One region of the Weizmannia agrestimuris genome, then DNA from elsewhere that is predicted to be linked to it. Evidence: riboswitches for the same ligand, from Rfam matches in the RefSeq annotation. Region 1 holds a riboswitch; each other region holds the start of a gene.
The links. Region 1 has a riboswitch for S-adenosylmethionine ahead of NFR98_RS09080 (phosphoadenylyl-sulfate reductase). Riboswitches for the same ligand answer to the same signal wherever they lie in the genome.
Positions count from the first base shown of each region.

Region 2: another riboswitch for S-adenosylmethionine. It lies ahead of NFR98_RS15880 (YezD family protein); the one in region 1 lies ahead of NFR98_RS09080 (phosphoadenylyl-sulfate reductase).
Region 3: another riboswitch for S-adenosylmethionine. It lies ahead of NFR98_RS02905 (methionine biosynthesis PLP-dependent protein); the one in region 1 lies ahead of NFR98_RS09080 (phosphoadenylyl-sulfate reductase).

Region 1 is NZ_CALPDC010000019.1:25,693-30,760, forward strand. Features, by position in the region: gene NFR98_RS09065 (amino acid ABC transporter permease) at 1-72, shown strand, start outside; gene NFR98_RS09070 (amino acid ABC transporter ATP-binding protein) at 69-791, shown strand; gene NFR98_RS09075 (glycosyl hydrolase family 28-related protein) at 1,224-2,654, opposite strand; SAM riboswitch class I at 2,794-2,898, shown strand; gene NFR98_RS09080 (phosphoadenylyl-sulfate reductase) at 2,990-3,715, shown strand; gene cobA (uroporphyrinogen-III C-methyltransferase) at 3,843-4,601, shown strand; gene NFR98_RS09090 (sirohydrochlorin chelatase) at 4,608-5,068, shown strand, end outside.
Region 2 is NZ_CALPDC010000012.1:6,123-11,190, forward strand. Features, by position in the region: gene ssuC (aliphatic sulfonate ABC transporter permease SsuC) at 1-664, shown strand, start outside; gene NFR98_RS06965 (ATP-binding cassette domain-containing protein) at 679-1,437, shown strand; gene NFR98_RS06970 (NAD(P)H-dependent oxidoreductase) at 1,458-1,775, shown strand; gene NFR98_RS15880 (YezD family protein) at 1,714-2,091, opposite strand; SAM riboswitch class I at 2,207-2,313, opposite strand; gene NFR98_RS06980 (GNAT family N-acetyltransferase) at 2,585-4,126, shown strand; gene NFR98_RS06985 (AEC family transporter) at 4,253-5,068, opposite strand, start outside.
Region 3 is NZ_CALPDC010000003.1:73,588-78,655, reverse strand. Features, by position in the region: gene NFR98_RS02920 (KpsF/GutQ family sugar-phosphate isomerase) at 1-130, shown strand, start outside; gene NFR98_RS02915 (ABC transporter ATP-binding protein) at 347-1,243, shown strand; gene NFR98_RS02910 (ABC-2 family transporter permease) at 1,234-2,373, shown strand; SAM riboswitch class I at 2,482-2,601, shown strand; gene NFR98_RS02905 (methionine biosynthesis PLP-dependent protein) at 2,679-3,794, shown strand; gene metC (cystathionine beta-lyase) at 3,791-4,966, shown strand.

The sequences.
Region 1 (5,068 bases):
CTTTATCTCGTTTTGACGCTTTCCCTCAGCTTCCTTTTACGCTTCATAGAAAGAAGGTTGGCAACAGAATGATCAAAGTGGTGAATTTGAAAAAATCTTTCGGGGATAACGAGGTGCTGAAAAACATCAATGTCGAGATCAAACCGCAGGAAGTGGTCGTCGTCATCGGCCCGTCCGGTTCGGGGAAATCGACTTTCCTGCGCTGCATCAATCTGCTTGAGACGATCACAGACGGCCATGTATACATAGAAGGTGTTGATATCGCGGATAAGTCGACGAATATCAATAAAATCCGCACAGAAGTCGGCATGGTGTTCCAGCAGTTTAATCTTTTTCCACATATGACCGTTCTGGAAAACATTACCCTTTCTCCAATCAAGGTGCGGAAGCTTTCAAAAGAAGCAGCAAAGCAGAAGGCGCTTGAACTTTTGCGCAAAGTTGGGCTCGAAGAAAAAGCGGACGCGTATCCGGATTCGTTATCGGGTGGGCAAAAGCAGCGGATTGCGATCGCCCGCGCGCTTGCGATGGAACCGAAAATCATGTTGTTTGATGAACCGACGTCTGCGCTTGACCCGGAAATGGTCGGGGAAGTGCTCGAAGTCATGAGGAGCCTGGCAAAAGACGGCATGACAATGGTCGTCGTCACGCATGAAATGGGCTTTGCCCGAGAAGTCGGGGACCGCGTCCTGTTTATGGACGGCGGCTATATTGTCGAAGAAAACACGCCGCAGGAACTGTTCGAAAACCCGCAGGAAGAACGGACAAAAGCATTCTTGAGCAAGGTGCTGTAAAAAGGGGCTGCCCCGAAAGCAGGATCCGAGGCTTTCGGAGCAGCCTTTTTGCATAGTGGGAAGAATGGCATGCTTACCACTACGGATCATTAACCCGGAATTAAAGCCATGATATGGTCTGAGAAGTCACAACAAGACCATTAGCAAAAAATGAAAGCCGTGTAATGATTCCGAGAATCCGCCTCGGGACCGAAAGCTTGGAATTGAAATGGTGTAATGGTTCTGAGACGCCACAACAAGACCATTAGCAAAAAATGAAAGCCGTGTGATGGTTCCGAGATGCCTCATCAAGACCGTTAACCAAGAACGAAAAGCGAGTTATGGTTCATAGAAGCCCTATTAGGACCAATTATCCCATTCACAGCTTAAAAAAATAAAAATTTATACCTGATAAGCCAAATGACCAGCGTAAATGTCGGAAACTCCCTGCAGTCACTTTACCAACACGCATCTGTCTTTGCCTTTTATCCGTTTTGCATTTTTAAACCCGCTGATGTTAATATTTTTCAGGACAACGTTTTTTGCCCGGTATTGGATGGCGATCACGGGATTACCTTTAAAATCGTAATCCGGGTCGCCGATTGCGGTGAGCCCGTTGATTACAACATTTTGGTATGCGGAAACGACGAGGCTGCGCGGTGTGGAATCTTTATATAAATCGGTAAAAACCGGTGCAATAGAGACAAGATTTGCCGCGACAATATGGTTGGCGCTTTTCGAATTGGCATCTTTCCCTTTATGGTGGCCGATGTGCCGGAAATTAAAAGAACGGTTGTCCCGGACCGAAAGATGGCCGTAAATATGGACATGGGAAGCGGCCGATGCATTGTGGTGGGCTTTGATTTCCACGCCGCCGAAGCAACCGGTTGTGGCGTTATTGCAAAGCCACACATAGCGGGAGCCGTCATCAATTTCAATGCCGTTGGAGTTGGAAAAACCTTCCGTATGGGCCCTGCCGCTCGGATGGAAGCAGTACGAGTTTGAAATAAAAATATAGTCGCTGTGGTGGGTTGTGATGCCATCATCTCCGAACCCGCTTGCAGTGATGCCGTCGAGCCATATATAACGGCTTCTCCCGGGGGCAAGGAACCCGTCGCCCAAATAATGATAGCGGGTGGATGACACATCAAAGCCGTGCAGGCCAGCATTGACAGCTTCCACGTTTTTCACCCAGCCGTACGTGACGTGAGCAAAAGTAAGGCAGCTCGACCGGTTGTTTCCGGCCGAAGTTTTTTCTGCTTGACCGAGCCTTTCCACATTCCAATCAAGCGTCAGGCCTTCTACGAGAATATGGTCATTGCCGTACCGGAAGTCGGCATTTTGGACGAGCCGCGTTTTTTTCGGCGCACCCGGGTGGAATTTGATCGTTGTAACACCTTTCCCGCGGCCGATCAGGCATGTCCATGAAGGAAGCTTGAGCCATTTGACGAGAAAAGTACCCGCGGGCACGATCACTTTTACCCGCCCGCTGCCGATTGCTTTTTGAAACGCCGTTGTACTGTCGGTTTTTCCGTCCCCGATCGCGCCGAAGTCAAGGATGTTCACTTCGCGATTGGCCGTTTCAAGGAGCCTATTGTATTCCTTGTCCAGTTCCGTTTTCCATTCAGGGTAAACAAGTCCGCTATCGTCTGCGAAGGTCTTGCATGGTCCAACAGGGTATTTCCGGTTCAAGAGCAGGTGCGAGAAGGAAAACGGCTTTGGAAAATTGGGATTGCAATACATCTGAAAAAGCTGCAGGTTTTCTTCAATCAGCCTGTTCAGTTGAAACGGCCGGCGGGAGAGTTGCCGCAGTAATGTTCCGTTTGTTCTTGGTTCGTGGTGTTTGTCCAAATGCATCATATTTTCACCTCGTCTTGCTTCCATTCAGCCATTTTTTCCTCCCTATGTCAATTTTCTGCATCATCCGGTCAAAAGAATGGGTCTTTTTTTCCTTGTCTGAATTTTTCGTTGACGAATAGCATAAGAAGGTATACAATAAACTTCAAGCTTATATGTTGTTATTTTCTTATCAAGAGAGGTGGAGGGAAGGGCCCTGTGAAGCCTCGGCAGCAGGTCCGAAAACGGGTACTGTGCCAATTCCTGCAGGTGGTGGCCTGAAAGATAAGAAGATTTCCCGGGAATGGATATCTTCTTACTTCAGGGTAAGAAGATTTTTGTCGTTTAATCCTTAGTAATCGAATAAGAAAGAAGGGAATAGAGTGGAGCAAACGCGGCTCACATATGAACAGTTTACGTCGGATCCGTTTGCAGCGTTCGTGCCGGAAGATAAAACAAAGGGTGCATTGGAAATTTTGCAGTGGGCATATGGCACGTACGGTAAATCAGTGGTATATGCGTGCAGCTTCGGCGCAGAAGGAATGGTGCTGATTGATCTCATTTCGAAAGTCAGAGAAGATGCGGATATCGTATTTTTGGATACGGACCTGCACTTTCCGCAAACTTACGAATTGATTGAAAAAGTGAAAAAGAAATATCCGGCTTTAAATATCCAAATGAAAAAACCGTCGCTTACGCTTGATGAACAGGCGGCGCAATACGGATCTGCCCTTTGGAAAAGGGATCCGGACCAATGCTGCTATATCCGGAAAATCAAGCCGCTTGAAGAAACGCTGCAGGGAGCGGCGGCCTGGATATCCGGCTTGCGGCGGGAGCAATCGCCGACAAGGGCGAAAACGAATTTTGTCAATAAAGATGAAAGGTTCCATTCGATTAAAATTTGCCCGCTGATTCATTGGACATGGGATGACGTTTGGAACTATATCAAGTCCCATCATCTTCCGTATAACGAATTGCATGACCAGGGATATCCGAGCATCGGCTGTTTCCCGTGCACACGTGCTGCTGGAAACAGCGACTCAAGAGCAGGAAGATGGGCGGGCTTTCATAAAACCGAATGCGGGCTGCATACGGTTCAGAAAAAATAAGGCTGCCAGGTGGTGCTGCGGCAAAAACGGCCATCCCTTCTAAGCCGCTGCTACAGCCACTCCGGGAGAAGTGGGCGCATAAACCAAACCAACCAGTTATCCGATTAAGTTTAAAGCAGGTGAAGAAATGAGAAAAGTATATTTAGTCGGGGCAGGGCCCGGCGATCCGGAACTGATCACAGTGAAAGGATTGCGCATGATCCGGGAAGCGGATGTCATTTTATATGACCGCCTGGTGAATCCGGATCTGTTAAAAGAAGCAAGGCCGGATGCGGAACTCGTCTACTGCGGGAAAAAGCCGGACGCCCATACGATGTCGCAGGATACGATCAACCACCTGCTTGTGAAGTTTGCCAACCAAGGCAAAACTGTTGTCCGTTTAAAAGGCGGCGATCCGTTTATATTCGGCAGAGGCGGGGAGGAGGCGGAAGTACTGGTGCAAAAGCATATTCCGTTTGAAATCGTTCCGGGGATTACGTCCGGTTCCGCCGTGCCCGCCTATGCCGGCATTCCGCTCACCCACCGCGGGCTCAGTACATCCGTTGCTTTTATCGCGGGCGTCACGAAAAAAGGCGAAGACCTTGATGCATACTGGTCCAAATATGCGGGAATTGATACACTTTGCATTTATATGGGCGTGAAAAATCTGCCGCTCATCTGTGCGCAACTGATAAAGCACGGCAAATCGCCGGATATGCCGGCTGCACTTATCCGCTGGGGCACGACAGAAAAACAGGAAACCGCGGTCGGCACGCTTGGAAATTTAAGTGAAAAGGCGGACGGGCTGCGCAACCCATCGCTTTTGATCATCGGAGAAGTGGTAAAACTGCGCGATGAGTTGAAATGGTTTGAACAGCTTTCCGCTGCTCCGGCCTGTACCGGGTGAACGGGTATGAAACAAGGTGTTTTATATGTCAGCCACGGCAGCCGTGTGCCCGAAACCGCCCGGGAAGCAACAGCGGCAATCCGGCAAGCGATGGCACAGGTGGATGCGGATCTCCAGGAAATTTGTTATCTGGAAATTGCGGAACCGGATATTGCAGCAGGGATTGATGCGCTTGTCCGGGGCGGCGCAGGGCGAATCGCCGTTGTGCCGGTATTGCTGCTGAGTGCCGGGCATTATTATGAGGATATCCCGCGTGCGATCCGGGAAGCGAAACGACGTTATCCGCATATTGTGTTTACGTACGGCCGCCCGCTCGGCGTCGGGGACCGGATCACCGGAATTCTGGCGGAAAATATTTTGGAAACCGGCATGCCTCCGGGTGCCTGGATTCTGCTGGTCGGACGCGGCAGCCGCAATCCGGAAACACTGTGCGATTTTGCAAAAATTGCGGACGGACTGCGCGTGCA
Region 2 (5,068 bases), on a different contig from region 1:
GCTCCCAAGCCCTGTTGCCGTTGTAAAAGCGGCTTGGGGTCTCACGCAATCCGGGCAGCTTTTCAATTATATCGGCGCAAGCACAAAACGGGCACTGATCGGATTTTTGGTTGGCGGCGGAATCGGATTTGGACTTGGGTTGTTTACCGGGCTGTCCAAAAAAGCGGAAAGCCTGCTCGATAGTACCGTGCAAATGATCCGGAACGTTCCCCACCTTGCCCTGATTCCGATTGTCATTTTATGGTTCGGGATCGGGGAAGAAGCGAAGCTGTTTCTCGTTGCGCTCGGCACCTTTTTTCCAATCTATTTAAATACGTTCCATGGCATCCGCTCGGTGGACAGAGCGCTAATCGAAATGGGAGAAGTTTACGGGCTGAAAGGGACGGCACTTTTTTGGCATATGATCCTGCCGGGGGCGCTTCCTTCCATCTTAGTCGGTGTGCGCTATGCGCTCGGGGTCACATGGGTAACCTTGATTGTGGCCGAAACGATTGCATCCAACTCCGGCATTGGCTATATGGCCATGAACGCCCGCGAGTTCATGCAGCTTGATGTTGTCGTTTTGAGTATTGTCTTATATGCCCTTCTTGGAAAACTGTCCGACTGGCTGGCAAAAATCGCAGAACAACGATTGTTAAAGTGGCACCCGTCATATCAAAAATAAAGGAGGAGGAAACGATGCCGAAAGAAAAGGCGTTTGCTGTAGAGATTGAGGGGCTGGAGAAATCATTCGGCAGCCATCGCATCCTGCGCCATCTTCATTTAAAAATAAGAAAAGGGGAATTTGTTGCGATTGTTGGGAGGAGCGGATGCGGCAAAAGTACGCTTCTCAGGCTGCTTTCAGGACTTGAAGCGGCAAGCGGCGGAAAAATCCTTATAAACGGGGCGCCTTTATCCGGCAGAAACGGATCGGCAAAAATGATGTTTCAGGACGGCCGCCTGCTCCCATGGAAAACCGTGCTTCAAAATGTCGGGCTTGGCCTTGCGGGCGACTGGAAGAACAAGGCACTTGAAATGCTTGGAAAAGTCGGGCTGGAAGGGCGTGCAAATGATTGGCCTTCGTCTTTATCCGGCGGCCAGAAACAAAGGGTGGCACTGGCGAGGGCATTAATCCATGAGCCGGACATCCTTCTCCTCGATGAACCGCTTGGGGCGCTCGATGCATTAACCCGGATTGAAATGCATGCGCTGATCCAGTCGCTTTGGCTTGAAAAACATTTTACGGCCATATTGGTGACACATGACGTGGAAGAAGCAGTCGCCCTCGCTGATCGGGTTGTGTTAATCGAAGAGGGGGAAATTGCGATGGATTATCCGGTAAAACTTCCTTATCCACGGAAAAGGGACCACGCCCTCTTTTCAGCAACGACCAATCATATTTTAAACCGCATTTTAGGGAACAACGGCCATCAGCTGTTGCACGCAATGAAAAATTAAGGAAGAATTGGGGGATTCATATGGCGGAAAAAGTGGTACTGCTGAACGGGAGCCCTTCTGCGTATACGAGATTAAATGGGATCCGTGATTATATCAGGGCCGGGTTAAGGGGGCACGGGTACGAACCGGAGCTCATCAATATTCGGGAACTTCTGGCCGGCGATTTAATGAATGCCCGGCAAAGCCCGCCCATCACCAGGGCATTAAGAAAAGTAGAAGAAGGCGATACGGTAATCATTTTGACACCGGTCTATAAAGCGTCTTATTCCGGATTGCTCAAGACATTTCTGGATCTTTTGCCGCAAAATGGCTTATCCGGCAAGCAGCCGACCGCCTGAATGCTGCTTTAAAAACATTATTTCCGCAAACTTCAATATCTTTGTACTCATAAACAAAGCCGGCATTTGGATATCCAAATGCCGGCATTCGTGTGGCACGAACAACGGGGAAAGCGATAACCGGAATGCCGGCGCCCGTCATCATCTTTTGTTTGGGAAGTGCCGCTTTTTTCTTTTCCAGTGCAAACCGGAGTTTCTCGGTTGTTTCGATCTGTGTGATGTTCCCTTCATGGATCGAAATGACCACTGTTCCAAACTCCAGTTTTTGCAATGATTCCATAATGCGGGCGATTTTTGTTTCATCAATATGAGCCATTTTTCACTACCCCCAAAAATAAATTTCGTGTGTGCCTGGTGGTCCGGCCGGCAATTCGGATGATCCAAAAAAGAAAGGCCCCCTTCAAGAAAGTTAAGAAGAGGGCGCACTCCTTAACTTATCTTCCAAGCTTGACGCTTGCTGGAATTAGCACAGTATTCCCAAAAAGAATCTGTTGCTGAGGTTTCCTCGGGCCAGTCCCTCCCCCTCTCTTGATAAGTTGTATAGCAAGAAAATAATTTGTTAAAACTATGATAAATAATATTATTCCGATTTGTCAACTTATATTTTCAACATTTCGGTTTACTCGAAGGGCAGGTAAGTGAAAAAATGGGAAGACACTCCATCATCTCATTGTACACGGTGAAATGAACATCTAGAGAGAGGTATTCCAATTGCTGGATGATGAAAGGATACAAAGAGTTGTTTTTCGGGAAAAACCGTTCCGGATAGGGTATGATAAAAAGAAAAAGTGTGTTAAGGGTGTGAGATTGTGCCAGAGACAGATGTATCCAAGTTTGAGAAGAAAATCGAGGTGCGGAACATCCGGTTCGAAGACATTGATGATATTATGGCATTGTCGAAAAAATGTTTTCCGGGGATGGAGCCGTGGAAACGCGAGCAGCTCGAGAGCCATATCCGAATTTTTCCGGAAGGGCAGTTTTGCGTGGAATACGAAGGGAAAGTTGTCGGTTCCTGCTCCAGCTTAATTGTCAATTTCGATGAATACGAGGATCAGCATACATGGGATACGATCACCGCGAACGGCTATATTACCAACCATAATCCGCACGGGCTCAACCTGTACGGCATTGAAGTGATGATCGACCCGGAATACCGGCGCATGAAGTTCGGGCATCGATTGTATGAGGCACGGAAAGAGCTTTGCCGGAAAATGAACCTTCAAAGCATCATCATTGGCGGCCGGATTCCGAATTACAGCAAATATAAAGACAAAATGACCCCGCGCGAATACGTGGAAGAGGTCGAGATGCACAATATATATGACCCGGTTCTTTCCTTCCAGCTGCTTGAAGGGTTCCAGATTATGCGGATCAACAGGCAGTATTTGCCGGATGATACAGCATCCGCTTCATTTGCAACGCTTATGGAATGGCATAATGTTGATTATTTGCCGAAGTCCCGCCGTGTCTATCATGCTTCGTTCCCGGTTAGGATTACAGCAATCCAATATATGATGAAAAAAATTGATTCCTTCGATGATTTTGTCAGACAGGTGGAATATTATGTCGATGTGGCCGCGGATTTCGGTTCTGATTTCGCCGTTTTTCCGGAAATTTTCACCACGCAGCTGATGTCCTACCTGGAGGAAAAGCGTCCTGACCAGGCAGTGCGCCGGCTTTCCGAGTACACAGAACAATATATTGAATTGTTTACAGAGCTTGCCGTGCGCTACAATGTCAACATTATCGGCGGGTCCCATTTTGTGGAAGAAGACGGGGGCATTTACAATGTCGCCTTTTTGTTCCGGCGCGACGGGACGATCGAAAGGCAGACCAAACTCCATATTACGCCAAATGAGCGGAAATGGTGGGGGATCGCGGAAGGAAACGAACTCAATGTATTTGATACGGATTGCGGGAAAATTGCGATTCTGATTTGCTATGATATCGAGTTTCCGGAGCTGGCCCGTGTCGCTGTTGACTACGGCGCGAACATTATTTTTGTCCCGTTTTGCACGGACGACCGCCAAGCCTATTTGCGCGTCCGCTACTGTGCGCAGGCGCGGGCCATTGAAAACCAGGTGTACACCTGTATTGCGGGAACAGTCGGAAACCTGACCCACGTGGAAAACATGGATATCCAGTATGCCCAGTCCGGCATTTTTTCCCCCTCCGATTTCGGTTTTGCCCGCGACGGCATTGTCGGGGAATGCGATCCCAATGTCGATACCGTCGTTGTCGGCGATGTCGATCTTGAGAAACTGCGCCGCAACCGCAACAGCGGCTCCGTCCGGCAACTGGCCGACCGGAGAAGAGATTTGTATCAGATTAAAATCAACAGCAGGGCCTGATCGTATACGGACTGGCTGCAAGATCGGCCGGTCAGCCGCCAAGTGCCTGAACGGCTGGGTGGAAAACCCGGATATCGTATCAAAAAACCGCTTAGAGGATGGGGGCTCTAAGCGGTTTTTCATGATTCAGGCGATCTTCAGTACGGCCATCAGACTGGTCATCAGCACAATACTGATCAAAATGGACAAAGAGTTCAACGTGCTGGACATGGCGACATTGCCGCCGCATTTCTGGGTAAATGCCGTGCAGACAGCGGAAATCGGCGCAAACGCGATAATCACGAGCACGAGCCGGACCTCAAGCGGCAGCGGTAGCAAGAAATAAAAGAATACTGCAAACAGGATGGCCATTCCGTAACGGATGATGACGGCTTTTAAGATGCCTGCAACCTGGCTTTTTTCGAGCCGGAGTTCAAAACCGATCCCGATCATCAGCATGGCCAGAAAGCCGTTTGCCTGCCCGACGATTCCGGTAAATGCAGTCACGCCTGCCGGCAATGTAATATGCAAAAGCGACAGCACGAGCATGATCAGATAGGTATCCATCGGTATAGATGAAAACATTTTTTTCAGGTAAGATGCCGCATTTGTTCTTTCATTGTTGGCAACGGCGGAAGCGATCGAATAGGTGCCGCCCGTGCATAAAACCGAATTGCCGGCATCGAACAGGCAGGTTGCCACTACGCCAACGGGCCCCAGGAAATTTTGTACATAGGGGAGTGTAAAACAGCCAATATTATAACCGGAATAATTGATCATGTTAAAGGCTTTTTCCGTATGGGTACGGCGCCAGGAAACGATATAGCCGGTTGCAATCATTACCAGATTGCAAATGACGCCGATTGCGACAAGCATCAGCAGCGAAGTTTCTAAAGAGAGCTTTTCAAAATTTGTAATCACGGCGCATGGCAATGTAATATTCAAAACCATGCGGGAAACCAG
Region 3 (5,068 bases), on a different contig from region 1:
CAGTGAGCATCAGCTGGCAGCGGAAGCATTGCGGATAATGGAAGACCACGCTTTCAAGGTGCTTCCGGTTGTTACCGGCCAGAAACCGGTTGCCATGCTCCATATTCAGGATTTGGTCCAGACTATATAAGCAAAATAACAAGAATAAGCAAAATAACAAGAAAAAATTTTTTGACTGGATAGAGCGGATTCATAAAGAATCCCGCTTTTTTTGGTGGTTGCCGCCAATATGTGCAGCAGCAGTTTGTTTTTTCGGTGACACCACGCAAAAATTTCGGTGACAATGGCGCTGCGGCCTATTAAAATAGGTGATAAGATCTTGTGAATTAACGGGGGAGGGATTGTTTTGTTAAGGGTAAACAATGTGTCAGTAGAGATAGAGAAGTCAAAAATTTTGGAAGATATAAGTTTTTCTGCTGAACCAGGGGAGATTATTGGCCTGGTTGCTCCAAATGGATCCGGCAAGACGACGCTTTTAAATGCGATATCCAACCTGATTCCTGCTTCAAAAGGCGAAATTAGTATTTACGGCATGAATTATAAAATGCATCGGGAAAAAATCCTTAAAAAAATATTTTTTTTGCAAGACCATACAGTATTGTATCCAAATTTAACAGGGAGAGAGCATTTAAAACTTGTACAAAGATTATGGGAGAGCAAACAAGAATGTGGCGCTGTTATTGAAAAATTAAGCATGGGTTCCTATATCGACAAAAGGGTTTCAAAATATTCGCTTGGCATGCAGCAAAGGCTGCTATTTGGGATGTGCTTGATCAGTTCTTGTGATTTGCTATTGATGGACGAGCCGATGAATGGGCTGGACCCATCCAATATTAAACTGATAAGCAAATCCATTAAGCAACTTAGAGATGAAAATAAAATTGTATTTTTTTCTTCCCATATTCTGAACAATGTTGATGAATTATGTGATCGTGTCATCTTTTTAAAGCAAGGAAGAATGGTTTACGAAAGCAGAAAAAATAATCCGGACTTTAATAAATACATCATCATTAAGTTAGAGAATGGGAATGATGCGGATAAAGTTCTTTCCCTATTTAAAGATGAAGAAATTAAAAATGCCACAGCCAATGAAGTATGGGCGGAGATAGATTCGAGTAAAAGCTCCTTTGTGGTAAATCAGGCATTCGAACAAGACATGAAATTTAAATCATTTTTCATAGGGCAAAAAGGCAGCCAACTAATTTATGAGGAAATATACGAAGGTGAAGATAAATGGGGCTAATCAAATTAGAGACATTGCGATTCATTAGAAATAAAAAAAATTTGACTGTTTTTATTGCTGCTATTTTGATTGTTTTCATTTTGTTTGCAATTACTTTCGTGGGAGCAAAGAGAATGGACCCGCTCAATGAATATCAGGATAACAAATCCTCACTGGAAAATGCCATTTCACACATGGAATCAAATCCAAATAAGAGTGAAGCAAAGAAGAAAGCACTTGCGGGTTTGCAGGAGGAGTTACGCCTTCGTACAGAACAAATACAAGCTCATGAAGCAGGGGATTGGAAGCAAGAACTGAAATTGCAGATCGCTTTAGATAAAAAATTAATTGCTGGGATTAATGCCGGAACAATTGTTTTTGGTAATAAAAAAATTGTTCCGCAGACAGAAAAAGCAATACAGCTCAATACCATTCTGCTTAAACAAAATATTCATCCGGTAATAGAGTCGTTCGAAACCCCGGGTATTAACTTTACATATCGTATTCTTTTTTACGTATTCCCGTTCTTAATGCCTCTTCTCATTGCAGTTTTAATTGGTGATATTTCAACAAGAGACAAACAAGGCGGTATTAATCATTTTGTAAATGTTTTGCCAGTGAAGCTCAAGAAAATATTGGATGCGAGAATCTTCACTTCATTTGTTTACAGCCTTGCCATCACGATTGTTATCCTGGTTGTTGCGCTCATTATTGGTAGCATCATAAGCCATTTGGGGAGTTGGAAGTACCCTGTGGCGATCAATTTAAACGGGACAGAAGTATTGTGGATTTCAATTGCCCGGTTTTTGGGCAGATCGCTTTTACTAATCCTATGTCTTCTATTATTTATTTCTGTTTTCACGCAGTTTTTAAATACCTTTATTCGAAATCAATTGCTTCTGATGCTCGTTTTGGTGGCTTGTTTTTGTTTTGAGGAAATGATGAGCGGATTTAAGACAAAGTTGTATGCTGTTATGCATATCATCCCTTTTACATTTGTGGATGTGCCGAATATAGTGAATGGAGAAAGTGCAGCAAAATTCAGGAATGAGTATATCAATACTACAGACGGAGTCATTACGCTTCTCCTTTCATCTTTGCTGTTTTATTTTCTCACCATATGGATTATCCATAAGAAAAACAAAATTTAAAAAAAGCTTGACGAATCCGAAAAAAAGGGATAAATTGAACGTAAGCAATTTTTAGGTTCGTTGTGTAATTTCTTTTGCGGCGTTGATGGCAAATTTCATATTGGTGTTTTCTTATCAAGAGAGGTTGAGGGAATGGCCCGATGAAGCCTCAGCAACCTTCAATGCTTTTACGCGTTGAAAAGGTGCTAAGTCCTGCAAGTTATGGGATCATAACTTGAAAGATAAGAAGATGGTTCATGCACGAAAGGAATGGCCTTCTTCTTATTGGAGAAGGCTTTTTGATTTTAAGTGAGGGAGTGTCCATCATGTATCATACAGAAACAAAACTTGCACAAATCGGAAACCGCAGTGACCGCGTGACAGGTGCGGTGAACCCGCCTGTTTATTTTTCTACCGCTTACCGCCACGAAGGCATTGGGCAGTCAACCGGTTTCGATTATTCCCGTACCGGCAACCCGACGCGCCAGTTGCTTGAAGAAGCGATTGCGGATCTGGAGGGCGGGGACCGCGGGTTTGCGTGCAGTTCCGGCATGGCTGCGATTTTCACTGTTTTATCTTTGTTCCAGGCCGGCGATGAGTGGATTGTGAGTGATGATTTATATGGCGGCACCTACCGCCTGCTGGAGCAGGGATATAAAAAATGGGGGCTTTGTTGTAAGTACGTGAATACGTGCAACCCGGAAAATATTGAACAAGAAATCACCCCGAAAACGAAAGCCATTTTCCTCGAAACGCCGACAAACCCCCTCATGCAGCAGACGGATATCGGCGCAGTGGCTGAAATTGCGAAAAGGCACGGAATCCTGCTGATTGTAGACAATACTTTTTACACCCCGCTTTTGCAGCAGCCGATTAAAGAAGGCGCTGATATTGTAGTCCATAGCGCGACGAAATATCTTGGCGGGCATAACGACGTGCTGGCCGGTCTGATCGTGGCAAAGGGTGCTGAACTTTGCGAGCAGCTTTTTCTGTACCATAACGGTGCCGGCGCCACCCTCAGTCCGTTTGATTCGTGGCTTCTGATGCGCGGCATGAAAACGCTGGCGCTTAGGATGGAAAAACACGAAAAAAATGCAAAAGCTGTGGCGGCATTTTTAAGCGCGCATCCGGATGTAAAAGATGTGCTGTATCCGGGCCGCGGCGGGATGCTTTCTTTCCGTGTAAAAGAAGAATCATGGGTCGACCCGTTTTTACGCGGCCTGTCTTTGATTACATTTGCCGAAAGCCTCGGTGGGACGGAAAGTTTTATCACTTACCCGGCTACACAGACGCATGCCGACATTCCGGAAGAAAAACGGATTGCTTCAGGCGTAGACAATTGCCTTTTGCGCTTTTCAGTCGGAATTGAAAATGAACGCGATTTGCTTGCAGATATTGAAAAAGCTTTTGCCAACATTCACGAAGGGGTGCAAACACGATGACAAATGAAGATTATTCTTTTCAAACGAGGCTTTTACATAACAGCCATAAAATAGACCCGGCGACCGGTGCTGTGAGTGTACCGATCCAGCATGCTTCGACATACCACCAGGCGGACATTGACCAGTTCGGTAAATACGATTACAGCCGCTCGCTCAATCCAACGAGGGAAGCGCTCGAGGATGTCATCGCCGAACTCGAAGGCGGTGTCAAAGGTTTCGCGTTTGCTTCCGGGATGGCGGCGATTTCAACCGCGTTTCTGCTTTTGTCGGCGGGCGACCATGTTGTCATCACCGAAGATGTGTATGGCGGCACGTTCCGGATGGTGACAGAAGTCCTGACCCGGCTTGGTATTGAACATACATTTGTAGATATGACCAACCTTGAAGAAGTGCGGCAGGCCGTCCGCCCGAACACGAAAGCTTTTTATGTAGAAACCCCTTCAAACCCGCTTTTAAAAGTGACGGATATCCGGGCGGTGAGTGAACTGGCAAAGGCAACCGGGGCGCTCACCTTTGTCGACAACACCTTTTTAACGCCTGCCCTGCAGCGTCCGCTTGAACTCGGGGCGGATATCGTGCTGCACAGCGCGACGAAATTTTTAGCGGGGCACAGCGATGTCGTCGCCGGGCTTGCAGTTGTAAAAGATGAAGCATTGGCAGCGCGCCTCGGCTTTTTGCAAAATTCATTCGGGGCGGTGCTCGGCGTCCAGGATGCATGGCTCGTTTTGCGCGGGTTGAAAACGTTGCATGTGCGGCTGCTCCAATCACAGCAGTCAGCGGTGAAAATTGCACATTTTCTTGATGCGCATCCGCTTGTACGAAACGTGTATTATCCGGGGCTCGGGCACCATCCGCAGCATGCGTTGCAAAAGCTGGAGGCACAAGGGCCGGGCGCGGTATTGTCGTTTGAACTGGAAGATGAGGAAGCGCTCCGGGTATTCGTCAGCCATGTAAAAATCCCGGTCTTTGCCGTCAGCCTCGGCGCTGTAGAATCGATTCTGTCCTATCCGGCAAAAATGTCCCACGCCGCAATGCCGCCTGAGGACCGAAGAAAACGCGGCATCTCCGACAGCTTGTTGCGCTTATCGGTTGGCCTCGAAAATCCGGATGATCTGATTGCCGATTTCGAGCAGGCTTTTTCGTACACGAAAGCGGGCACAACCGTGAAATAATGGACAAACGGCTGCAGGGAATCCGCCCTGATCGGCGGGATTCCCCGTTTCAAAATAGACGCCCGGGCTCATTTTGAAACGGGAATGGAGGCACGTCCCGTC